3 regions of the Pseudarthrobacter sp. NPDC058119 genome follow, and region 1 is predicted to be linked to each of the others. Evidence: riboswitches for the same ligand, from Rfam matches in the RefSeq annotation. Region 1 holds a riboswitch; each other region holds the start of a gene.

Region 1 (7,829 bases):
ATGACTGCTTGGGTACGCCGCCCAGGCGGGATGAGCGCCCCCCGGCCAGGATCAGGGCATCAAAAGCCAAGCTGTTCTTGTGCACTCCCCCAGCCTACGACCAGCACCCAATCGGGTGCCGCCCAGCGGCCGGGAGGCAGTCAGGCAGCGCGCTCCGGCAACAGGAACGGATCCCATGCGGGGGTCGGCTTCTCCAGCTCCTTGATCTGCCAGATCGTCCCGTGCGGCGGTTCGGGAACAAACCGAAGGGTCCACCCCATCTCGGCGGGAGTGTGGTCGCCCTTGACGTTGTTGCATCGCAGGCAGGCGGCCACCAGGTTCTCCCAGGAATCGGCACCCCCACGCGACTTTGGGTGAACGTGGTCGATTGTGTGCGCGGCCTTGCCGCAGTACGCACATTTATGCCCGTCCCGCCGGAGTACGCCCCTGCGGCTGACTGCCGTCGAGTGGTTGTACCGGGGCCGGATGTAACGGTTGAGGAGGATCACGGACGGGCGGCCCAGGACGTCAGTGGGTCCCACCACGGGGTCGTCCCCTTCAGCCACGACGCTTGCCTTGCCCGTGAGCACAAGCACCAGCGCCCGGCGGAAAGTGACAACCGCCAGCGGTTCATATCCAGCATTCAGAACGAGAGTGCGCATGCACTTACCTCTTCACGGCCGCACCCGTCAGGGGCACGAGGGCCGGCTGCCCTCGGCATGTCCGGGCTATGGATCGACATCACAAGAGTAAACAGAGAAGTGCAAAATCAGGTAATCGCCGCCCCGGAGGCCTTTCCGCCACCAGGACGGGCTAAAGCCAAAGGCGCGGGCGGCAGACCTCTTAAACGCAAAGGACCCCCGCCTTTCTGGCGGGGGTCCTTTGGCAAGCAACATGTCGGCCGGCGCTGGTTCAGGCCGGCATGGGATTGCCTAGCGTACGCGGATGGCAACCGGTCCGGAGCCGACGTTGGCACTGAAGACCACGGTGTCGTTGCCGTTGAAGCCGCCGTGGACGGCCATGCCGTTACCGGCGTAAACGGCAATGTGGGCCATGCCGCCGCCACCGTCGGCGTAGTACAGCAGGTCACCGGGCTGGGCCTGGGACATGGGAACGGTGTCACCCAGCGACAGGTAGCCGGCCGGCCAGTCGTGGAAGTGGATGCCGACGGCGGCCAGTGCGTTGGTCACCAGCATGGTGCAGTCCTGGTGCACGCCGAGCTGGGCGTAGGCGGCGGACAGGATGGCCGCACCCTTGCCGCTCGCGGAAGCCTGGGCCGCAGGAGCGGCGGGAGCGGAAGCCGTAACAACCTTGGCCGTGGCCTTGGGAGCAGCAACAGCCTGCGCGACAGGAGCAGCTTCCTGGACCTGGACCTGGGGCTCGGGCTCAACGACCGGAGCTGGCGTCGTGGTGACGGCAGGCTTCTCGTAGCTGATGGCAATGGTGGAGGCCGCGGAAATCGGGGCGTCGACGGCGGACTCGACTTCCAGCTGGGACGCCGGAGCGGAATCGCGCTTGACGTTGGCATCGGCAGCGTTCGCTGCGATGCCGCTGGTCAGGACCAGGCCGGAAGCCGCAGCGATAACGGCAGCCTGGCGGCCCATGCCGCCGGCGTTGTCGGTGACAGCTTTGGCGATGATGGCGATCGAGTTTGTTTTGGTGACCTCGGCGCGGTGCCGTGCGGTAGCACGAGTCGTCATGAGTTCTCTCTTTCGTTTTTCCTTCGAACCGCGTGTAGGCAGGCAAAGGGGGCTGGACGCGCCGGCATCTTGGGGGTACGCCGGCGCATCCCGAACGGGGATCTGGTTTCTAGCGGGAAAGCTGTGGGCAAAGAAATAGCCCTTGGAGCGCTAAGCCCAAGAACTACTTGTTGAGGTGGTAGTACGACGAGGTACCGGTGGCTGCGGGCGAGTGCAGCAGCGTGCCCTGGGAGGGGTTGAGCGCGCTGATCATCATGCCGTTGCCGACGTAGATGCCCACGTGCGCGCCGCCGTTCTGGACAACGAGGTCGCCCGGCTGCGGCGTGGAGGTGGGGGTCATGATGCTCCACGCATTGGTGCGGGGGATGCTGATCCCGGCCTGTGCGTAGACCCACTGGACGAACCCGGAGCAGTCCCAGCCGGTGACCGGGCTGGTGCCGCCCCATACGTAGGAGTGGCCGATGCCGGTGTAGGCGATGGCTGCAATGCCAGAGGTTGCGGCGGACACAGTCTCGGCAACCTTGGCGGTGGGAGCGGAGTCCTGGCCGGCGGTGGCGGCGCGGTCGGCCGGTGCCGTGGACTGGGGACGCACGGTTTCCACCTTCGGAGCGGCGGTGGTCTTGACGACCGGGCGCTCAAAGGAAACCGTGGCCGTAGGGGCAGCGGTGACGGCCAGGGCCGTCTGCGCCGAGCCGGACTCAGTGGATGCAGAGACGCCGGCGGTGGTGTCAGCTGCATTGGCGGGCAGGCCCATGCTCAGGATGAGGCCCGAAGCGGCTGCCACTACGGCAGCCTGGCGGCCTACGGTCCCGGCATTTGCACTCACGGCCTTGGACACGGCGTCCAAGGGGCTGGTGCGAACCGTTTGCGCACGGTGGCGCGCAGAATGATGGCGTGAAGACACGAAGGTAGCCTCTCCCAATGCCTGCGAGGTGAGCTGTCGGATTCGGATGGGAGTCACCCGGCCACACTGCTTCCTGGGAAGCTCGTGACTTAACCCCAAGGCCTTCTGGAGAGAAGGCCAAAATTGGTTCCCCCGCCCCTGCCAGACGATGAAATGCGAACGGACCTTGAGCGGTGGCAGAGTTAGGCAATCCACTCAAGAGCGTCAACTTCGGAAAAGTTGACGCGAGTTAGACGGTACAGCAGTTTTGTTTCAATGTCACATTCAGGTCACGGCAGGTCACTGCGATCTGAGAGTGGGCAATCATTCGGTTACAGCCAGCCCATCGGATCGACCACTTCACCGTTGACCTGCACTTCGAAGTGCAGGTGGCAGCCGGTGGAAGCACCCGTAGTGCCGCTGAGGGCCACTACTTCTCCGCGGGAGACTGTCTGGCCCACCTTGACGTTGAAGGACGACAGGTGGTTGTAGGTGGTTTCCAGCCCGTTGCCGTGATCGATGACCACCCGGTTTCCGCCGCCGAACTGGTGCCAGCCTGCGAAAGTAACGGTGCCGGTCGCAGCAGCAAGGACGGACGTCCCGCATTGCGCCACGAAGTCCTGGCCGCGGTGGAAGTCGCCGGAGCCGCCGGTAATCGGGCTCACCCTGTATCCGAACGGCGAGGCAGTGGTGAGGGAGGCAAGTGGCGCTGCCAGGGTGCCGGCCGACGCGGCCCGCGTGACCGAGCCGGCGGACTGGGCGCTCAGCAGCTGCTTGAGCTTCCCGTCCGGATCCGCCTGGGTCACCACAGCCGAGCGGCTGAAGTCGATCTGGGCCCCCACATCGGCGGAAATCTGCGGCTGCGGGCTGACGGAGGAAGCCGCCAGGGGCGCGTTGCCGGAAGCGTCAGTGGCCATGACCGGGCTGGTGGCGGGTACTGTGACCGTCAACACCAGGCCGGTGGCGGCCAGGGCGATTCCGGCCTTCTGGCCAATCCCGCTGGCGGCGGCGAATTCGGTTACCTGCCGCAGGGGCCCCCGGCGGCGGCGCGCGTCGCGATGCAGATCGCGGGGGCGCTCCGCTGCTACATCTTCGACAACCCGGGGCGCCGAAGGGGGGCTGGCTGCGCGGCGGCGCCCCCTGGAGGTCTGCATGGTCAAGAAGGGTTCCTCTCTGGAAAAGCCTGCGGAGTTAGCTGTCGGATTCGGGTCAGAGAGATCAAAGACCCGGCCCGTCATGGCAAGCTTCTGCGCAGGGGTATTCCCGGAAGAATCCTTCACTGGAGAGGCTTGCTGCTGACGGACTTCACCCCAAGGCAGTCCCCCGCTGCCGATTGTGGTTCCCCCGCCTCTGCCAGTAACGACTCGTGCACCCGATCCGCTGGCAGAGCTCGGCTCCGGATCGGGTAACGCTTAAGTATCAACGATTGGTTCCACTATAGGGCCTTAAGACCCTAGGTAACAATTCCGTTATCTTTGCGTGAAAGTGCCCCTTCGGGGTACAACCCCGGGGCTCAGGCCTGGGACACAGAGACGAAAACGTGTGCGGCAACCTCAGGCGGCAACTCCAGTGCGCCCTCAATCCCCGGGACCCGGACCGAGATGTAGTCACCCACGTGTTCCAGCGCCACGGCGGCGCCGGGCCGGATTCCGCCTTCGTCCAGTTGCGCCAGCAACTCCGGCTCCACCTGGATCGGTTCGGCCAGCCGGCTGATGGTGACAACTGAGGCCGGCGCATAGCCCTTCATGGCCTCGACCAGGCTGATGGCCCCGTCGGCGCCAGCGGTGGCGGCCTGTCCACCCAGGGCGGCGAGGCCGGGGATGGGGTTGCCGTAGGGCGATTCGGTGGGGTGGTCCAGCATCTCGTAGATGCGCCGCTCAACCCGCTCGCTCATGACATGCTCCCAGCGGCAGGCTTCGTCGTGCACGTAGGCCCAATCCAGGCCGATCACGTCGGCCAGCAGGCGTTCGGCCAGCCGGTGCTTGCGCATGACCTCGGTGGCCCGCTTGCGGCCGGTGTCCGTGAGTTCCAGGTGCCGGTCGCCGGAGACGACCACGAGCCCGTCGCGCTCCATCCTGCCGATGGTCTGGGACACGGTGGGGCCGGAGTGGCGCAGGCGTTCGGCGATACGGGCCCGGAGGGCAACGATGTTTTCTTCCTCAAGCTCCAGGATGGTCCTGAGGTACATCTCCGTAGTGTCGATCAGATCCGTCATCCAGCTCAGCTCCTCGAGCGCAGTACCTTGCGTTGTCCCACCGTATCGCCTCTTCCCGCGAGGTAGTTCGGGGGAAAGCTTAGCCTATTTTGAGTTTGTCCGAATAGCTGCGCTTCGTGCGGCACCGCCCGGGCAGCCCGTCTCAACGTTTGGACTTTGGGGCTGCCGGCTCCCGCCGCCCCTGCCATTCAGGCAGAATGGTGAAGGCCCGCTGCGCAGCCATCGCCTGCTGCCGGCCGGGCCATGACCCGCCCGTCCGGACCAAAAATTTCGTCCCCGCCGAATTGGAGCACCTGTGAGCGACACCAGCATCACGATCCCCGCCGACCTCCTGCCGAAGGATGGGCGGTTCGGCGCCGGCCCGTCAAAGGTGCGCCAGGAACAGATCGATGCACTGGCAGCAGCGTCCAAGACCATCCTCGGCACCTCGCACCGCCAGGCGCCGGTCAAGAACCTGGTGGGGTCCGTCCGCGAAGGGCTGAGCCAGTTCTTCCGCGCCCCGGAGGGCTATGAAGTGGTTCTCGGTGTGGGCGGCTCCACCGCTTTCTGGGATGTGGCAGCTTTCGGCCTGGTGGAGAAGAAGGCCCAGCACCTTTCCTTCGGCGAGTTCGGGTCCAAGTTTGCCGCGGCCACCAACAAGGCACCGTTCCTGGAGGCTTCCTCGATCATCAAGTCCGAGCCGGGCACCCGGCCGGCTGCCCAGGCCGAGGCCGGCGTTGATGTCTATGCCTGGCCCCAGAATGAGACCTCCACCGGTGTGGCCGCCCCCGTCACGCGCGTTTCCGGAGCCGACGAGGGATCGCTGGTCCTGGTGGACGCCACCTCCGCGGCCGGCGGCCTGGACGTGGACGTTGCCCAGAGCGATGTCTACTACTTCGCGCCCCAGAAGAACTTCGCCTCCGACGGCGGCCTCTGGCTTGCCCTGTTCTCCCCTGCCGCTGTTGAGCGCGCCGCGCGGATCAAGGAAAGCGGCCGCTGGATCCCGGACTTCCTGGACCTTCAGACCGCCATCGACAATTCCCGCCTGAACCAGACGTACAACACGCCGTCGCTGTCCACGCTGGTCACGCTGGACGCCCAGGTCCAGTGGCTGAACTCCAGCGGCGGCCTGGATTTCGCCGCCGCGCGCACCGCCGACTCCGCCGGGCGCATCTACAGCTGGGCAGAGGCCTCTGATTTCGCCACCCCGTTCGTGGCCAAGGCGGAGGAACGCTCCAACGTCATCGCCACCATCGACTTCGACGAATCGGTTGATGCCGCGGCCGTGGCCAAGGTCCTGCGCGCCAACGGCATCGTGGATACTGAGCCCTACCGGAAGCTGGGCCGCAACCAGCTCCGGATCGCCACCTTCGTGGCCATCGAGCCGAGCGATGTCTCGGCCCTGCTGTCCAGCATCGACTACGTGGTGGGCGAGCTGCGGAAGTAGGCACGGAAAACAGCTGGAACATACGACGGCGCCGCCTGGGTTCACCCCGGACGGCGCCGTTTTTCGTTGTCCCCGGCGAGGGGGTGGCCGGTTTCCCGGCGGAGGTGCGGTCAGGCTTCCGCCTGTGTCCCGGCGTCGTCCGTTGATTCCTCCGCCGTTTCGCCGTCGTCGGCGTCAGCGGTGGCCGCTTCCTGGCTGTCCGCTTCGGACTCCTGCTGCTGGTCCTCGGGGCGGACGCGTTCGGCCCAGGGCACCCACTCCGGGGCCAGGATCGAATCTTCCGACGGCAGGAGGCCCAGCTCGTTGACCGTGACTACTTTCGAGCGGGAGTTGCGCGTCAGCACCGCATACCACTGCCACCCCGCGTACCCGGGCAGCCGGGACTCAAACAGATGGGTGACCAGCCGGTCGCCCTCGCTCTTGGCGGCGAGGTGCGGTCCGATGGTGGCCGCAGGCGTGATGCCCTCCACGGCAGTCCGGGCAGTGTCGACGGCGGCGGCCAGGAACGCGTCCGGCTTGCCTGTGCGCCACACAGGCACGCCTGCCTTGCGCTTGGGCGCAGCCTTGGCAGCCTGCTCCTGCACAGGCGCGGCCGGCTGTTCAGAATCGGGAGTCATGGGCGCCTAGACGTCGAGCTCGTCGGCGACCTTGCGGAGGGCGGCAGCGATGGCCTTGCCCTTGTTGCCGTCCGGGTACTTGCCCTTGGACAGGGTCCCGGACAGGTTGTCCAGCACCGTCACCAGGTCCTGGACCAGCGGGGCAATGTCCTTGGCGCTCGGACGCTTGGCCTTGGCGATCGAGGGAGTCTTGTCCAGGATGCGCAGGCCCAGTGCCTGGGCGCCCTTGCGCCCGTCCGCTACGCCGAACTCAACCCGGGTGCCTGCTTTGAGCTCGCTGACGCCTTCGGGCAGCGACGACTTGGGCAGGAAGACCTCCTGGCCGTCCTCGCCCGCGAGGAACCCAAAGCCCTTGTCCTTGTCATACCACTTGACCTTGCCGGTAGGCACGTAATCAACCTTCTTCGTTCTGCTGTCATGAGACACGGCCGGCCGCCACCGCATCCGCATGGTTGTGCGGGTTCAGGGTATGGCGAACCGGGACCGTGTTGGTCTGTATGCTTCAAGGTTATCCTGCCCCACGGCCTATCGGCGCTTTGGACAGTGCCGTTCCGCCGCAGGCGCAAGGCCCGGCTTTACCCGCACCGTGCCAGGCGCGGTAGCGTTGCGTCCATGACTCCCTCGCGTTATCGGCGGCCGCTGATGGTCCTCGCCGCAGTTGTTGCCGTGCTGTCCCTGGTAGCCGTGGCAGCTGTCATGGCCCTGGCCTTCGCCGGCTCGGTAGCTCCCGCCTGGATCACCTACACCGCCCTGTACGGCCTGCCCATAGCCTTCATCCTGATGCTCCTGCTGGTCCTGGACGGAGTTGCCGCCCGGCGGCGGGCGGGAAGGGCCCAGCAGCGGTAACGTTGGACTGATGTCCCTCATTCGCGCGCTTGGCAAGGACCTGGAGGCACGCAGCGACGATTCGTTGCGGGCGTTGTTCGCCGCGCGGCCGGACCTCATCACCCCTTCGGTTCCCGACTTCGCTGCGCTGGCAGCCCGCGCAAGCTCCCGGGTCAGCGTCCAG
Region 2 (7,829 bases), on a different contig from region 1:
GGGGAGCCGGACAACTATCCCGGCGCTGCCGAAAACAACCCTGACCGCTGGCAGGAGGACCCGCTTCTCCAGGACGAGGCCCGCACGGGTGAGGAGGAGGACTTCCTGAGTGAGCAGGCGCTGCGGGATGAAAGCGCCCAGGCGCGGTACCGCTCCGGCGATGAGCAGGTGCCGCCGGACGCACCCACCCTCGGTGAGGCAGCCGCCGATGTCGATTTTGGCGAAGTCCCGACTGGCCTTGAGGCTGATGCCAGCGACGACGAGGAGAATTTCGGAGGCTCGCCCCTCAGCGAGTTCGAGCCCGACGACCTGGAACGCTAGCAACCCGGCGGGCCGGGTATCAGGCCCGGCCAGGAAGGGAAGGAGAACCATGCAATCCAAGGAAGTGCTCCAGGAAGCCTTTGGCCGGCTCCCTGGCCTGGTCCGGCAGGCCCTCGACGGCCTTGAGGCGGCGGAGTTGCAGCACCGTCCGGGCGGCCACGGGAACTCCATTGCCTGGCTGATCTGGCACACGGCCCGGGTTGAGGATGCGCAGGTAGCCTCCGCCGCGGGCCTGGAGCAGGTCTGGAAGGCGGAGGGATTCGTGGGCCGCTTTGGCCTTCCGCTCGGGGACCGTGACACAGGCTATGGGCACTCCAGTGAGCAGGTGGGTACCGTCAAGGCGCCCCGGGAACTGCTCCAGGAATATTACGATGCGGTGCACCGGCAGACCGCCCGTGTGCTCGACGGCATCGTTGATTCCGACTTGGACCGAGTGGTTGACCGGCACTGGGATCCGCCGGTGACCCTCGGGGTGCGGCTCGTCAGCATCCTGGGGGACTGCCTCCAGCACGTTGGCCAGGCAGCATATGCCCGGGGCTTGCACCCGGGGACGGCGGACGCCCGCGGTGCGTGAACTGGTCGTCTTGGGCACCGCCTCCCAGGTCCCCACCCGGACCCGGAACCACAACGGCTACTTCCTGCGCTGGGACGGCGAAGGGCTGCTTTTCGACCCCGGTGAGGGGACCCAGCGCCAGATGATCCATGCCGGCGTCGCGGCCGGCCACATCACCAGGATCTGCCTCACGCACGTGCACGGGGACCACTGCTACGGGTTGCCGGGGGTCCTGTCGCGGATGGCCCTCGACGGCGTGCCGCACCCTGTCCACCTGCACTACCCGGCGTCCGGGGACCCGGTGGTCCGGGCACTGGTGTCGATCAGTACAACCGGCATCGACCTCCGGCTCCACCCGCACCCGGGCCCCGGACCCGTAGCGGAAGGTTTGGAGGCCAGACCCCTGAAGCACCGCATCGAGACGTACGGCTACCTCCTCCAGGAGGCTGACGGACGAACCCTGTTGCCCGGGCGGCTGCGGGCGGCAGGGATCACCGGCCCCGACGTGGGCCTGCTCCAGCGCGATGGCCACTTCGGGGCGGTCAGGCTGGAACAGATGAGTATTCCCAGGCCGGGCCAGCGGTTCGCCTTCATCATGGATACGGCGCCGTGCCCCGGCGCCGAAGAGTTGGCAGACGGGGCAGACCTGTTGGTCGCCGAGTCGACATTCAGTGACGACGACGGCCCCCTGGCGGGTCGGTACCTCCACCTCACCGCCGGGCAGGCCGGGCAGCTGGCAGTGTCCGCGGGGGCCCGCACCCTGGTGCTCACCCACTTCTCGGCTCGGTACGGTGACGATGTTTCCGTGCTTGCAGGACAGGCGGGTGCACGGGCCCCCGGGGTTGACGTGATCGCCGCCAGGGACCTTGACCGCATCCCCGTTCCGCGACGGCGGCAGCCGGCGGTAGAGGCTGCCGGCCCACCAACGGCGATAGGGTTAAACCATGACGGCAGCAGCTGAATCCACGGTCACGTTCGATGGCCGTTTCGCCCGGGAACTGGCGGAACTTGCCGTGCCCTGGCAGGCCGAGGAAGCGCCCAGCCCGGAGCTCCTGGTCCTGAACGAGAAACTGGCAACGGATCTGGGCCTTGACCCGCAGTACCTGCGCAGCCCCGAGGGTGTGCGGCTTCTGGTGGGAAACCACGTTCCAGCGGGGGCCACGCCCGTGGCACAGGCATACGCCGGACATCAATTTGGCGGGTACTCGCCGCTGCTCGGTGACGGACGGGCCCTGCTGCTGGGCGAGGTCATGGACCGGAAGGGCCGCCTCCTGGACGTCCACCTCAAGGGCTCGGGGCGTACGCCCTTCGCCCGTGCAGGGGACGGCCGTGCCGCCGTCGGGCCAATGCTGCGGGAATACGTCGTCAGTGAGGCCATGCACGCACTGCACATTCCCACCACCCGTTCGCTCGCCGTTGTGGCCACCGGGCGGCAGGTCCGGCGCGATGGCATGCTGCCCGGCGCCGTCCTGGCCCGGGTTGCGGGCAGTCACCTGCGCGTAGGCAGCTTCCAGTACGCGCGTGCCACCGAAAACATGGACCTCCTGAAGCGGCTGGCAGACCATGCCATCAGCAGGCACTACCCGCAGGCGGCCGATGCCGCGAACCCTTACCTTGCGCTGTTCGCTGCGGTCGTCACCGCCCAGGCAGAGCTCGTCGCCCGGTGGATGCTCGTCGGCTTCGTGCACGGGGTCATGAACACGGACAACATGACCATTTCGGGGGAGACCATCGATTACGGGCCCTGCGCGTTCATGGACGCCTTCAACCCGGCCGCCGTCTACAGTTCCATCGACGTCGGCGGACGCTATGCCTACGCCAACCAGCCGGTCCTGGCCGAATGGAACCTGGCCCGGCTCGCCGAGGCCATGCTGCCGCTGATTGACCAGGACCAGGAAAAAGCCGTGGCCCCGGCAGTGGAGGTCCTGGGTGGTTTCCGCGGCCGGTACAGCACTGCGTGGACCCGCGGGATGACGGCCAAGCTGGGCCTGGACAGCGCCAATGAAAGCCGCGCCGGGACGCTGGTGGATGATGTCCTGGACATCCTGAAGGACGGACCCGTGGACTACACCCTGTTCTTCCGCAACCTGGGTAAAGCCGCGCGGGGGGACCACCGCGCCGTGCGCGGCATGGTCCTTGACCTTGCCGCCCTCGATGCCTGGCTGGTGCGGTGGCAGGAACTTGAACCGGACGCCGGCCTGATGGACAGCGTCAACCCGGCCTACATTCCCAGGAACCACCTGGTGGAGGAGGCGTTGGCCGCCGCCACGGGCGGAAACCTGGCACCCTTGCAGCTGCTGCTCGAGGCAGTCAGCGACCCCTTCACCGAACGGCCCGGCCTGGAACGCTACGCGGAAGGCGCCCCTGAAGACTTCGGCGCGTACATGACCTTCTGCGGGACCTGACGGCCGCGGATGCGGAGGGCGGATGCGCCAGGAGGGCGGCAGCCGGTGTACCGGCTGCCGCCCTCCTGATTTAAAGCCTGCGCGGTTGCGCGCCTGCGGTTGCGCGAAGACTAGGCCACGCGCACAGCGGAGTAACCGCCGAGCCAGCTGATGGAGTGCACCTGGGTGTCGTAGCCGTTGACGCCGCCGCTGACCACCTGGCCGTTGCCTGCGTAAACACCCACGTGGCCGGAGGTGATGATCAGGTCACCGGGGGCGGGAGAGCCTACCACCGTGCCGTACTGGAAGAACTGGGTGGGGGCCAGGTCGCCCACGGACTTGCCAACGGAGCGCAGTGCCTTTTCAACCATGGCAGTGCAGTCCTGCTGGACGCCCAGCTGGCTGTAGGCCGAGGCGAGGATCGCTGCGCCGGTGCCGCTGCCGGTAGTGGACGCCACGGGCGTGGCGGAGGCGTAGGACATGTTCATGCCGGTGTTGGCCGGTGCGGTGGCGGCTGCCGCCTGCACGGGTGCTGCAACCGGGGCCGGTGCCGGTGCCGCGGTGTAGCCGGCGCCGGGAATCTGGATCTGGTCGCCCGGGTAAATGACCGAGGACAGGCCCAGACCGTTGGCGGACAGGACGTCATTGAGGCTGACGCCGTACGCTGCGGCGATGGCGCCGAGGGTATCGCCGGACACCACGGTGTGGACGTTCCCTGCTGCCGCGGCAGGGGCTGCTGCCGGGGCGGCCGGTGCTGAAGCGGTGGCCTGCACGCTGGTCTGCTCAGTGGTGTCCGGGGCGGTTACGCCAGCATGGGCCGGGGCGCCGACGCCGAACGCAATGCCGGACGCTGCTGCCACGGCCAGCGCCGGGCGGCCCAGTGAGCGGGCCTGCGACCTGGCTGTTACAGCGAGGCCCTCGAGCACAATGGAGCGGGCCGGAGTCGCGCGGTGACGGGCTGAAATGGAATTTTTTGACACGGTTGATCGCCTCTCCCATGCCTGCGGGGTGAGCTGTCGGGTTCGGGCTGGAGATACCCGGCCGGAAGCGGACCCGCAATGGAGGGCGGCGCTGGCGACTTAACCCCTAGGCCACATGTGGCCGTGGAAACTTGGTTCCCCCGTCCCTGCCAACTGGAGCGGTTGGATCCCATGGTCAGCGGCAGGGCTCGGCATACTGACGGGAATGTCCCGTCTGGGAGGGACACCTGACGACCCTAACCCACGCGCACGCCAATTGTCACATTTAGGTAACATACGAGGCTGCCCTCTCGAATTGCGCAAACGTGTGGACAATAAGCTTGCTTCCGGGGTGACCTCGGCTGATGCCCGGGCTCCCTGCTGACGGTAACAATCTGGAAACGGGTTCCTGTATGACCTTCGAATCCGGCGGTAAGCTTCGGGACTATGCCCCTGTTCGTAACCAGCCCCAGGTTTCCTTTGCTCGGGGGCCTGGCGGCTGTTGCCCTGGCCGCCACCGCTGTCCTGGCGGCCGCCGCCGACGACCCGCCTCCGCCCGGCGGGTACCCCTCCTGGGCAGACGTGCAGGCAGCCCAGTCCTCGGAAGCGTCGAAGGCGGCGGAGATCGCCACCATCAACGGGCTGCTGTCTGGCCTCCAGGCGGAGTCGGAGGCGGCTGGGGACGCGGCTGTCCGCTCGGCCGCGGAGTACGCTGCCGCCGACGCCGGGCTGCAGGCTGCTGCTGCCCGCCTGGAAACCCTTTCCGGCCGGACCGCCCACGCCAACGCGGAGTTGGCACAGTACCGGAAAGCCCTTGGCGCCCTGGCGGTCGAGTCCTACAAGACCGGGGGAACCAACGCAGGGTTCTTCGTGGCCCTGGATGCCCTTGGAACCAACAGCGTCCAGGGACTGAACCTGGTAAAGCTCGTGGGGGACAAGACTGCGGCCCTGGTTGCCAAGGCATCGGCTGCGGAAAAGGCAGCCGCAGCCCTTGCCGACCAGGAGAAGGTTGCCAGGAGCGAGCGGGAGCGGCTTTCCGAGGAGGCGAAGGCCACGTTGGACTCGGCCCGCGCGGCCCAGGATGCGCTGGCCCGGCAGGTTGCGGAGGAACAGCGCCACGGCGGCGAGCTGACCGCCCAGCTCGCGGCCCTGAAAGGCACGACGGCGGCCCTTGAGAATGAGTACCGCCAGGGCCAGGCAGCCCAGGCTGCCTACGAGGCGGCCCAGGCGGCCAAGCGCGCCGCCGCGGAGGAGCAGGCCCGGCGGCAGGCGGAGGCCGCGGCCCAGGCAGCTGCCGCGGTGGCGCAGCAGCCGAAGGCACCGGCGCCCGCGGCGAACCCGGTCCCGGCAGGTCCTGTCCAGCCCGGCAGTGTCCAGCCCGGCGGTGTCCAACCCGTTCCCGCTCCGCCTCCCGTCGCCGATCCCGGGCCGGCCGCCACGGAGGCGCCGGCCCCGCCGGGTCCGCCTGCCGTCGTCGTTCCTTCCGTTCCCGGCGGTGCGGTGAACGATCCCGGCGGAGCCAAAAGCTACGCATCCGGTCGCTTGGGCGCCTTCGGGTGGGGCCAGGACCAGTTCCTGTGCCTGGCCCAGCTGTGGACCAAGGAGTCCAGCTGGCTGACCACAGCCACCAACGCCTACTCCGGTGCCTATGGAATAGCCCAGGCGCTGCCGCCGGGCAAATACGCCAGTGCCGGCAGCGACTGGCTCACCAGCTACCGCACTCAGGTCGACTGGGGCCTCGGCTACATCAGGGACCGCTACGGGTCCCCGTGCGCGGCGTGGAACCACTCTGTAGCCCTGAACTGGTACTGATTGACGCGCTAGGCTGTCCCCATGCCTGATTTCGAACGGTTCCGCGCGCTGCTCGAGGAGGAGCGGGCCCGGCGCGTGGCCCTGTTGCCGGCGCTGCGGGCGGATATCGAGGCCGCAAATTCGGCGCGCCAGGGCTCAAATGTGGATGACGAGCACGATCCCGAGGGTGCCACCATCGCCTTTGAACTCTCGCAGGCTTCAGCGCTCCTGAAACAAAGCTCAGCCGGCCTTGAGCACATCGAAGCGGCGCTGGCCCGGCTGGCCGCGGGAACCTACGGAACCTGCGCGGTGTGCGGGGAACCCATTGCCGAGGGGCGCCTGGAGGCCAGGCCATGGACTCCGTTCTGCATCCTGCACGCCTCGGCCGGCCGCGGGCGATGACGGAGGCCGCGGAGGTTGTGTCGGCGGCGGCCGATTTCGTCGACCGGACGCTGCAGAATGAGGGCTCCTGGTATCGCGCCGACGACGTCGGGAACCGGCTGGGCGGGCAGCTGGCCTCCTACGGGTCGTCGGTGGGGGCCGTCCGCGGGACTGTCCGTGACGCGCTGCGGAAATTCAAGGACCTGGACCACGACGGCACGGTGCTGCTGGCCTCGGCCCTGTGGGGGCAGCCGCGGCCCGGTTCGCGGCCGGTGTTCGAGCGACGCCTGGCCGCCGTCGTGTTGCTGCAGTCCCGGGTGCGGCTGCTCCGGCATTCCGACCTGACCCGGCTGGAGGGGTTCCTCCGTTCCGCCCAGGCAGAAGACCTGGCTGCGCCCCTGCTCTCCGATGTCCTGGTCCCCTTGCTGGCTGGGCTCGCCGGGCGTGAACGGCAACGGGCCGGCGTCGTCCTGGCTCGTTGGCGGGAAGATCCGGACCCCGGGCTGCGGGCGGCAGCCGAGGCCCTTGAAGAAGACTTGTCCACGTAGAACGCACCGAGGAGATCCACATGAATGAACCGTTTGACCTTGAGCGTTTTGTTGCCGCCCAAAACACCGGCGGGACCTATGAGCAGGCGCTGGGCGAGCTGCAGGTCGGCAGGAAGTCCGGGCACTGGATGTGGTTTGTCTTCCCGCAGATTGCCGGGCTGGGACAGAGCGACATGTCCCGCAAGTACGCCATTTCCTCCCTGGCTGAGGCGCGCGCGTACCTGGACCACGAGGTGCTGGGTCCGCGGCTCCTGGAGTGCGCGCTGGTCCTGGCAAACCACGCCGACCAGTCGGCCGAAGACATTTTCGGCGGAATCGACGCCAGGAAACTCCGCTCCAGCATGACACTGTTCCTCCGGGCGGCACCCGGAGAAACAGTGTTCAAGACCGTCCTGGCCCAGTTCTTCGACGGCGAACCGGACCCGGCCACCGACGAACTCCTCGCCGGCCTGGACGCGGCGGACTGATTCCGGCGGCGGTGCGGCGGGACCTTTGGGCGCCGCACCGCCCGGCGGCATGGCGCTATGGCGTCGGGCTGCCGCCGTTGACGTTGAGTGTTTCGCCCACCACGTAGCTCGATTCGGGCGAGGCCAGGAACACATAGGCAGGGGCGAGTTCAGCGGGCTGGCCCGCCCGGCCCAGGGGAGTGGACTGCCCGAATTCAGGCAGTGCCTCCTTGGGCTGGCCGCTGCTGACCTGCAGCGGGGTCCAGATCGGGCCCGGCGCCACAGCGTTCACCCGGATGCCCTTGGGTGCCAGCTGCTGGGCCAGGCCCTTGGTGAAGTTGTTGATGCTGGCCTTGGTGGTGGCGTAGTCCACGAGGGTCGGGGACGGGTTGTAGGCCTGGATGGACGTGGTGTTGATGATCGTCGAACCGGCCGGCATGTGCGGC
Region 3 (7,829 bases), on a different contig from region 1:
CTCCGTGGCGCTCGCCCCTGCGATCGCTGCCCTGATTGGCATCGGCGCCGTGGAACTCTGGCGGGGCCGTGCCTACTGGCCGGCCCGGATCGTGCTGGCCGTGACGGTCCTCGGTACCTCCCTCTGGTCCGGCGTGCTCCTGGGCCGGGATGCCGCGTGGCTCCCTTGGCTGCGCATCGCCGTGATCGTCCTCGGTGTCCTGGCCGCTGCAGGGATCCTGCTCCGCCTCGACGCACTGGGGGCGGGCGCACGGTTCCGGCGCCCAGGTGCGGCCGCCGTCGTCGTCGTATCCCTGCTGGCCGGCGGACTCGGCACGGGGGCCTGGACCCTGGCCACCGCGGCTGCCGCCCACTCGGGTTCCATACCGACGTCGGGGCCCGCGGGTTCGTCGGCAGGCGGCTTTGGGAACCGGGCCGCAGGCTTCCGCGGCGACCGCACCGACCGCACGGACGAAGCCGGCGGAAGTGACGCGGCCGCCGGAACCGACGGCGCCGCCGGCAGTAACGGCTTCGACCCGGCGAACGGTTTCGACCCCACCAATGGAATTGGTGGTCCAGCCGGTGGCCCCGGCGGTGAAGGGACGGCCGACGCCGCGCTGACCGCGCTGCTCTCCTCCACCACCACCAAATGGTCCGCCATCGTCTCCGGCGCCAGCCAGGCAGCCAGCCTGGAACTGGCAACGAACACCAACGTCATTGCGCTGGGCGGCTGGAACGGCGGGGACCCGTACCCCACGCTCGCCCAGTTCCAGGACATGGTGTCCAAGGGCGAGATCGGCTACTACATCCAGGGCGGCGGCATGGGTGGAGGCGGCATGGGCGGCCGCGGCGGCAACTCCGAGGTAGCCGCCTGGGTACAGGCAAACTTCCAGGCGCAGACTGTGGGCAGCTCCACCGTCTACCGCCTGGCGGAGTAGCACGCCATGGCCAGCCACTACCCGACCCAGCCATACCCAAGCACCGCAACCGGCGTTGAACGGCCCTCCGGGGCACGCCCGGCCGAACCCCGCCCGGCCGAACCCCGCGCGTTCGAAGCCCGGGCCGCCAAGACCCGGGCTGCGGGGGACGGCGGAACAAAGTCCGTCGGACGTCCGCGGGATCCCCTGGCACTCCGCCGGCATCTGGAACTGGCGGCGGTACTGGCAGGAACGGCCGTGTTGTACCTGTGGAACCTCGGCGCCTCCGGCTGGGCCAACGCGTTCTATTCGGCCGCGGCCCAGGCGGGATCGCAGGACTGGACCGCCTGGTTCTTCGGTTCCTCGGACGCCGCCAACTCCATCACGGTGGACAAGCCGCCGGCATCTTTGTGGATCATGGGATTGTCTGTCCGGATCTTCGGACTGAACCCGTGGAGCATCCTGGTTCCGCAGGCGCTGATGGGGGTCGGGGCCGCCTGGCTGCTCCACCTTGCGGTGCGCCGGTCCACGGTGCAGGCCACCGGTGACGCCACGCTCGCCCACCGGGCAGGGTTGCTGGCGGCGGCCGTCCTTGCCCTCACGCCGGTTGCCACGCTGATGTTCCGGTTCAACAACCCTGACGCCCTGCTGGTGCTGCTCATGACTGCGGCCGCGTACGGGGTCCTCCGGGCAATCCAGCAGGACCGGCTGCGCTGGCTCCTGCTGGCCGGCGTGTTCCTGGGCTTCGGCTTCCTGGCCAAGCAGTTGCAGGTCCTGCTGGTGGTTCCCGGGTTTGCCCTGGCCTACCTGGTTGCCGGACCGGGCAGGCTGGGCCGGCGGTTCCTGCGGCTGGCCGCCGCAGGGGCAGCGATGGTGGTGTCCGCCGGCTGGTGGCTCGCGGCGGTGGAACTGACGCCTGCCGGCATGCGGCCGTATATTGGCGGGTCGCAGGACAACTCCATCCTGGAGCTCACCCTTGGCTACAACGGATTGGGCCGACTGACGGGCGACGAAACAGGCAGCGTGGGCGGCGCCAACGGGTGGGGCGTGCCCGGCCTGTTCCGGATGTTCAACAGCGAGTTCGGTGGCCAGATAGCGTGGCTGCTTCCCTCCGCCCTGATCCTTGCGGCAGGCCTGCTGTGGGTGGGCCGGCGGGCGCCGCGGACTGATCAGGTGCGTGCGTCCGTCGTGGCCTGGGGCTCGTGGGTGCTGGTGACGGGCCTGGTATTCAGCTTCATGGCCGGCATCATCCACCCCTATTACGCGGTGGCGCTGGCGCCGGGAATTGCGGCACTTACCGGCCTGGGCGCAGTCCTCCTGTGGCAGCACCGGCAGCAGCCGGCCGCTGCAATCCTGCTCGCGGCGGCCGTCGCAGCGGCAGCCCTGACCGCGTTTTCCCTGCTGGGCACCACATCGGCCTACGGTCCGTGGCTGCGCTGGCTGGTGCTGGCGGCGGGCCTGGCGGCGGCAGCCGGAGTGGGCCTCACCAGGTTCATGGGCCGCCACTCCCTGCAGCGGACGACGGCGGCGCTCGCCATTGCAGCGTCGCTCGCCGGGCCGTTGGCCTATTCCGTCTCCACGGCAGCGACGGCGCACAGCGGGGCAATCGTCAGCGCAGGACCCACGTCAGGGTTCGGTGCGGGGCCCGGCGGCGCGCCCGGCGGCACCGGGGTTAACCGGAACGGATTCGGCCCCAATGGCACGGGCACGGGGAACACAGCCCAAGGCACTCCGGGACAGGCCACTCGGGGACAGGGCACTCCGGGACAAACCTTCCGACAGCCAGGTACCCAAGGCGGCACGGGGTTCGCCGGGAACCGAGGCGGAGTCATGGGTGGGCTCCTGGGTGCCCCCACGCCGTCGGCGGACCTGGTCACCGCGCTCCAGGCCGGGGCATCGGGCTACACCTGGGCCGCCGCCGTGGTTGGTTCCAACAACGCCGCCGGCTACCAACTGGCAACCGAACTTCCGGTCATGGCGGTGGGCGGCTTCAACGGCACCGATCCCTCCCCCACGCTCGCGCAGTTCCAGGAGCTGGTGTCCCAGGGCAAGATCCATTTCTTCATCGCGGGCGGGACCATGCGCTCCACCAGCGGCTCGGATGCAGCAACCCAGATTGCTGAGTGGGTGGCAGCCAATTTCCAGTCGCAGAGCATAGGTGGCACCACGGTGTACGCCCTGGCAGGCCAGTAGCGATGCGGTCCGGCCCGAACCGAAGGGCTTACGGGCCGGACCGCCTCAATCCTCTTTGCCACGGCGGCAAACCGACGCGCTGGATCCGTGACTTCCGTTACCTAAATGTGACTTCCTCTTAATCTTCGTGTACCGTCGATTGGGTGCGGTCCCCGTTCGGGCCGCATATCCCGGGTTGACGCCAAGCTCTGCCGCTTCCCCGGATTCCGATTGAGCAACGGCAGAGGCGGGGGACCCACCGTCCCGGGCAATGACTGCCCTTGGGGTTAAGCCAGCACGTGATTTCTTTCCGTGTGGCCGGATGCCCTCATCCGAACCCGACAGCTAACTCCGCAGGTGTGAGAGGCGATCAATCATGTCCAAAAACACGGCAGAAGCACGCCTGCATGCCAAGGCTAAACACAAAGCCAAGCAGCAGGCCAAGAAGACCACCTGGGGCCAGCGCGCCGCCGTCCTTGCGGCATCGTGCGCGGTGCTGGTGGGGGTAGGCGCGGCCGGACAGGCCACCAGCAACATGACCCCGGCGTCTTCCACCCAGTCAAACACGGCAGCAGCCGACGCCCAAATGAGCATCGAGAAGAGCGAAATCCGCTCCAACCCGGTGGAGAGCCCCGCTCCCGCAGCCATCAGCGTCGCCCCGCAGGCGGCTGAACCGGCTCCGGCAGCAGCTCCTGCGGCTCCCGCACCGGCAGCCCCGGCACCTGCCCCCGCACCCGCACCCGCACCCGCACCCGAGCCTGCACCCGCCGTCGCGGTGAACGATCCCGCCGGCGCCCAGGCCTACGCGGCCGGCCAGTTGGCCACCTTCGGCTGGGGACCGGACCAAATGCAGTGCCTGCAGACCCTGTGGACCAAGGAATCCGACTGGACCACCACGGCTACCAACCCCAGCAGCGGGGCGTACGGAATCGTCCAGTCCCTCCCGGCCGAGAAGATGGCCAGCTCGGGCGCGGACTACCTCACCAACTACCGCACCCAGATCAACTGGGGCCTGGACTACATCAAGAAGAGCTACCAGTCCCCCTGCGGCGCGCTGAACTTCCACCTGGCGCACAACTGGTACTAGGCACCACTCCCCTGCCGCAACGCGGCGAAGCGGCGCTTCCAGCTGAGGCTTTCCGGTATTAACGGACGCCCGACGACGCGTCCCGGCTCCCCGCCGTCGTACGCCTTGGGCGTGGGCCCGGCAGGGAACACCGCAAACCGCTGCGGGCCGCATCCACAGGGATGCGGCCCGCAGCGGTTTAAGGTGCAGGGCTTTGTGCAGAGCTGCCATGCGCAGAGTTGCCCAGTGCAGAGTTCCCTTGTGCCGCGTTGCCTTGGCCGGCGCCGCCTTGTGCAGCAGAGCTTTCGGCAGCGACTGCCCCGGCGTTCCGCCACGGGATGTACTGCACTGACCACTTGTTGCCGTCCGGATCGGCGAAGTACACGAAATGGCCCCAGTCCTGGACGTCCACGTCACTGACATCCACGCCGTTGGTTTTCAGGAAGTCATGCGCCGCGGTGATATCGCTGACCACCAGTTGCAGGTTTGACCCGCTGCCGGGAGGTGCGTCGGTCAGACCCTCGCCGATGCAGATGGAGCAGGCTGAACCGGGCGGCGTCAGCTGCACGAAACGGATGTCGTCCGAAGGCCGCTCGTCGTAGTCGGCGTTGAAGCCCACCTTGTTGACGTAGAAATCCTTGGCGCGGTCAACGTCGGAGACAGGGACAAAGGCAAGTTCGAGTTTCCAGTCCATCCGCACAGGCTAGCGGCGGGAACCGGTGCGGGAAAGGGGAGGCTACCCGGCGATGCCGTAGAGGCGGTCCCCGGCGTCGCCCAGCCCCGGAACGATGTAGGACTTCTCGTTGAGCTTCTCGTCGATGGAGGCCAGGACGATGTGCACGTTTGCATCGCCCAGTTCCTCCTCCAGCTTGGCCAGGCCCTCGGGAGCCGCCAGCAGGCAGATGCAGGTGACGTCGGACGCGCCCCGCTTGAACAGGAACTTGATGGCCTCGCGCAGCGTACCGCCGGTGGCCAGCATCGGGTCCAGGACGAACACCTGCCGGCCGGTCAGGTCCTCGGGGAGGCGCTCGGCGTAGGTGATGATGTCCAGTGTTTCCTCATCCCGGGCCATGCCCAGGAAACCCACCTCGGCGGTGGGGACCAGTTTGGTCATGCCTTCCAGCATGCCCAAGCCTGCCCGCAGGATGGGAACCACCAGCGGGGTGGGCTTGGTAAACGCCGTACCGATGGTGGTGCTGACAGGCGTTTCGATGGTGACGGGCTCGGTGCGGACCTCCCGCGTGGCTTCGTACGCCAGCAGCGTCACCAGCTCTTCCGTCAGCTGCCGAAAGACAGGCGACGGCGTGTTCTTGTCCCGCAGGACGGTGAGCTTGTGGGCGACCAGGGGGTGGTCAACAACGAGAGTACGCATCCCCCAAAAGTATCATCCGGCGGTGTCCTTGTTGTGGCCGCCGTGGGCGTGCTCACTGCCGTCGTCGCCCCTGTGGTGCACTTCCTCGGCCACAACGTCGCGGACGATCGGACGGTCGAACGACGGCGCCGCACCGGCATGCTCCCGCCTGCGCACCAGGTGGAACAACCTGTGCGCCAGAATGACCACACCCACCCAGGTGAGGCCGAGCAGCCACCCGGCCATGACATCGGTCAGCCAGTGGTGGCCAAGGAAGACGCGGCTCAGCCCCATGGCGATGATGAAGAGCGTGCCCGCCGTGATGGCTGAAACGCGGACCACCGTGGCCTGGAATTGGAGGCAGATGAGGTACACCACCAGGCTGATCACCACGGTGGTGTTCAGGGTGTGGCCGCTGGGGAACGACGGTGAATCCTCGTAAGGGGGTACCGCGTCCGCGTGGTCCGGGCGGGTGCGGCCCACCAGTTTCTTGCCGAACGTCGTGGCCATGATGGAGACGGCCGCAGCGCCGCCGATCAGGATGAGGGGCCGCCAGTTCCGGCTGAGGAAGGTCAGCCAGGCAGTAAGGATGCTGGCGAGGATGGGCATGCCGACTCCGCCGCCGATATTGGTGAAGCCGGTTACGAACGCGTCGAGTCCGGGGCTGCGCAGGCTTTCAGACAGGGCCAGGGCGGGCTTGTCCAGGTTGGCCAGGCCGGCGGAATCCACCACGTTGTCGTACACCTCGGCGCCCAGCAAGGCCAGGGATACGATGATCGCACCGCCCACCAGGATGGTGAGGACCAGAGCCGCATAGGGCTTGAACCAGAGACCTAGGCGATCCCGAAGAGTGTCCATGGTGCCTCCCGGCGTCGGTAAGTAACCTGAGTATCCTCGAAACTATCATTGAGCCATGCCGTTGCCCGATAAAGAACATCATGCCTGGATGGGCCTTGCGTTGGCGGAAGCGCGCCGGGCACTCGCCACGGAGGACGTTCCCATCGGTGCCGTGGTGCTGGGGCCCGACGGCGGGGTGCTGGGTTCCGGCCGGAACCAGCGGGAGGAACTGGGCGACCCAACGGCCCACGCCGAAGTAGTGGCCATCCGGGAGGCCGCGGCCCGGCTGCAGGAACGGGCACGGCTTGGCGGCGCCAACGGCGACGGCTGGCGGTTGTCCGACTGCACGCTGGTGGTCACGCTGGAGCCCTGCGCCATGTGTGCCGGAGCGATCGTCCTGGCTCGTATCCCGCGGGTGGTGTTCGGGGCCTGGGACGAAAAGGCCGGGGCAGCCGGTTCGGTGTTCGACATCCTCCGCGAACGCCGGCTCAACCACTGGGTTGAGGTGTACCCGGGAGTCCGCGAGGAGGAGTGCGCCGTATTGTTGCGGGAGTTTTTCGCGGGGCACCGCAGCAATACCCCGCAGCCCTAGTCTGCAGTCGGCCCGGTCTCCGGTCCTTCTTCAGTCCCGACCTGCCAGCAGGCCCAGCACTTCCCGTGCCGTAGTACTCCAGTCCGGAAGGCGTGTCCGCGCTTCCAGCGCTGCTGCCCGCCAGCTTTCCCTCATGTCCGGGTCCTGGAGCCAGTGGCGCAGGACGCCGGCCAGCAGGCCAGGGCCCTCGTGCCCGGTTTCCGGAAGTGGCAGCACTGCCCCGGGAAGGCGCGGGCCGCCGTCGGCCGCTGTTATACCTGCCAGCCCCAGCGCCTCCACTGCCCCTGTCCCTTCCCGGACAACGACGGGAATGCCGTGGGCTACGGACTCGGTAACCACCATTCCAAATGCCTCCGCGCGGGACAGCAACAGGCTGAGGTCGGTCCGCGCCCATTCAGCTTCCAGCGTTTCACCGGTCAGCTCCCCGGTGAGCCGGACCCGTTCCTGCAGGCCGTGGGCGATGATGGCGGCCTGGACTTCCCGCCCATAGTCGGGGTCTGCCTGGTCCGAGCCCACCAGGGATGCGGTCCATGGCAGGTCCTGGATTTGGGCGAGTGCTTCCACGGCAAGCAACTGGTCCTTGTTAGGCAGCAGGGCGGCCACCACGGACAGGTGCGGGGGCGTTGAACCGGAAGCTTGGGCTACGGGTGCTACCCCGGGCAGGGCGACGTGTGCGTGCCCGTGGCCTCTCCCGGCAAGTACAGTCGCCGCCCAGGTGCTGGTGCAGATCACCCCCGCTGCTGCCCGGAGAGCCCTGGCTTCATCGGCCAGGGCTGATTCGCCCGAACTTTCAGGCACCGGCATATGCACCAGAACCCATGTTTCTTGTCCCGCCCTTGCCGCGGCTTCCAGTTCCTCAGGCGCACCAACGGCCACCAGCCCGTCGACGATCGCCACTGCAGGGTGTGCGTTTCCC

Evidence for each region. Region 1 has a riboswitch for cyclic di-AMP ahead of ACFVTD_RS20000 (C40 family peptidase). Riboswitches for the same ligand answer to the same signal wherever they lie in the genome.
Region 2: another riboswitch for cyclic di-AMP. It lies ahead of ACFVTD_RS17120 (LysM peptidoglycan-binding domain-containing protein); the one in region 1 lies ahead of ACFVTD_RS20000 (C40 family peptidase).
Region 3: another riboswitch for cyclic di-AMP. It lies ahead of ACFVTD_RS13030 (hypothetical protein); the one in region 1 lies ahead of ACFVTD_RS20000 (C40 family peptidase).

The regions. Positions count from the first base shown of each region.
Region 1 is NZ_JBHVTN010000012.1:16,082-23,910, reverse strand. Features, by position in the region: gene ACFVTD_RS20015 (molybdenum cofactor guanylyltransferase) at 1-85, opposite strand, end outside; gene ACFVTD_RS20010 (HNH endonuclease) at 141-641, opposite strand; gene ACFVTD_RS20005 (NlpC/P60 family protein) at 912-1,679, opposite strand; gene ACFVTD_RS20000 (C40 family peptidase) at 1,843-2,517, opposite strand; cyclic di-AMP (ydaO/yuaA leader) riboswitch at 2,588-2,782, opposite strand; gene ACFVTD_RS19995 (M23 family metallopeptidase) at 2,895-3,716, opposite strand; cyclic di-AMP (ydaO/yuaA leader) riboswitch at 3,727-3,968, opposite strand; gene ACFVTD_RS19990 (metal-dependent transcriptional regulator) at 4,076-4,777, opposite strand; gene serC (phosphoserine transaminase) at 5,073-6,203, shown strand; gene ACFVTD_RS19980 (DUF3027 domain-containing protein) at 6,314-6,820, opposite strand; gene ACFVTD_RS19975 (cold-shock protein) at 6,827-7,210, opposite strand; gene ACFVTD_RS19970 (hypothetical protein) at 7,433-7,666, shown strand; gene ACFVTD_RS19965 (helicase-associated domain-containing protein) at 7,677-7,829, shown strand, end outside.
Region 2 is NZ_JBHVTN010000008.1:140,686-148,514, forward strand. Features, by position in the region: gene ACFVTD_RS17100 (hypothetical protein) at 1-321, shown strand, start outside; gene ACFVTD_RS17105 (DUF664 domain-containing protein) at 371-895, shown strand; gene ACFVTD_RS17110 (ribonuclease Z) at 888-1,835, shown strand; gene ACFVTD_RS17115 (YdiU family protein) at 1,819-3,279, shown strand; gene ACFVTD_RS17120 (LysM peptidoglycan-binding domain-containing protein) at 3,390-4,238, opposite strand; cyclic di-AMP (ydaO/yuaA leader) riboswitch at 4,242-4,442, opposite strand; gene ACFVTD_RS17125 (lytic transglycosylase domain-containing protein) at 4,665-6,029, shown strand; gene ACFVTD_RS17130 (TraR/DksA family transcriptional regulator) at 6,051-6,410, shown strand; gene ACFVTD_RS17135 (DNA alkylation repair protein) at 6,407-6,937, shown strand; gene ACFVTD_RS17140 (DUF1810 domain-containing protein) at 6,958-7,404, shown strand; gene ACFVTD_RS17145 (glucose 1-dehydrogenase) at 7,460-7,829, opposite strand, start outside.
Region 3 is NZ_JBHVTN010000005.1:261,495-269,323, reverse strand. Features, by position in the region: gene ACFVTD_RS13040 (glycosyltransferase family 39 protein) at 1-916, shown strand, start outside; gene ACFVTD_RS13035 (ArnT family glycosyltransferase) at 923-3,088, shown strand; cyclic di-AMP (ydaO/yuaA leader) riboswitch at 3,276-3,438, shown strand; gene ACFVTD_RS13030 (hypothetical protein) at 3,444-4,154, shown strand; partial or broken gene ACFVTD_RS13025 (glyoxalase superfamily protein) at 4,453-4,827, opposite strand; gene upp (uracil phosphoribosyltransferase) at 4,870-5,505, opposite strand; gene ACFVTD_RS13015 (phosphatase PAP2 family protein) at 5,518-6,342, opposite strand; gene ACFVTD_RS13010 (nucleoside deaminase) at 6,398-6,913, shown strand; gene ACFVTD_RS13005 (glycosyltransferase family 4 protein) at 6,944-7,829, opposite strand, start outside.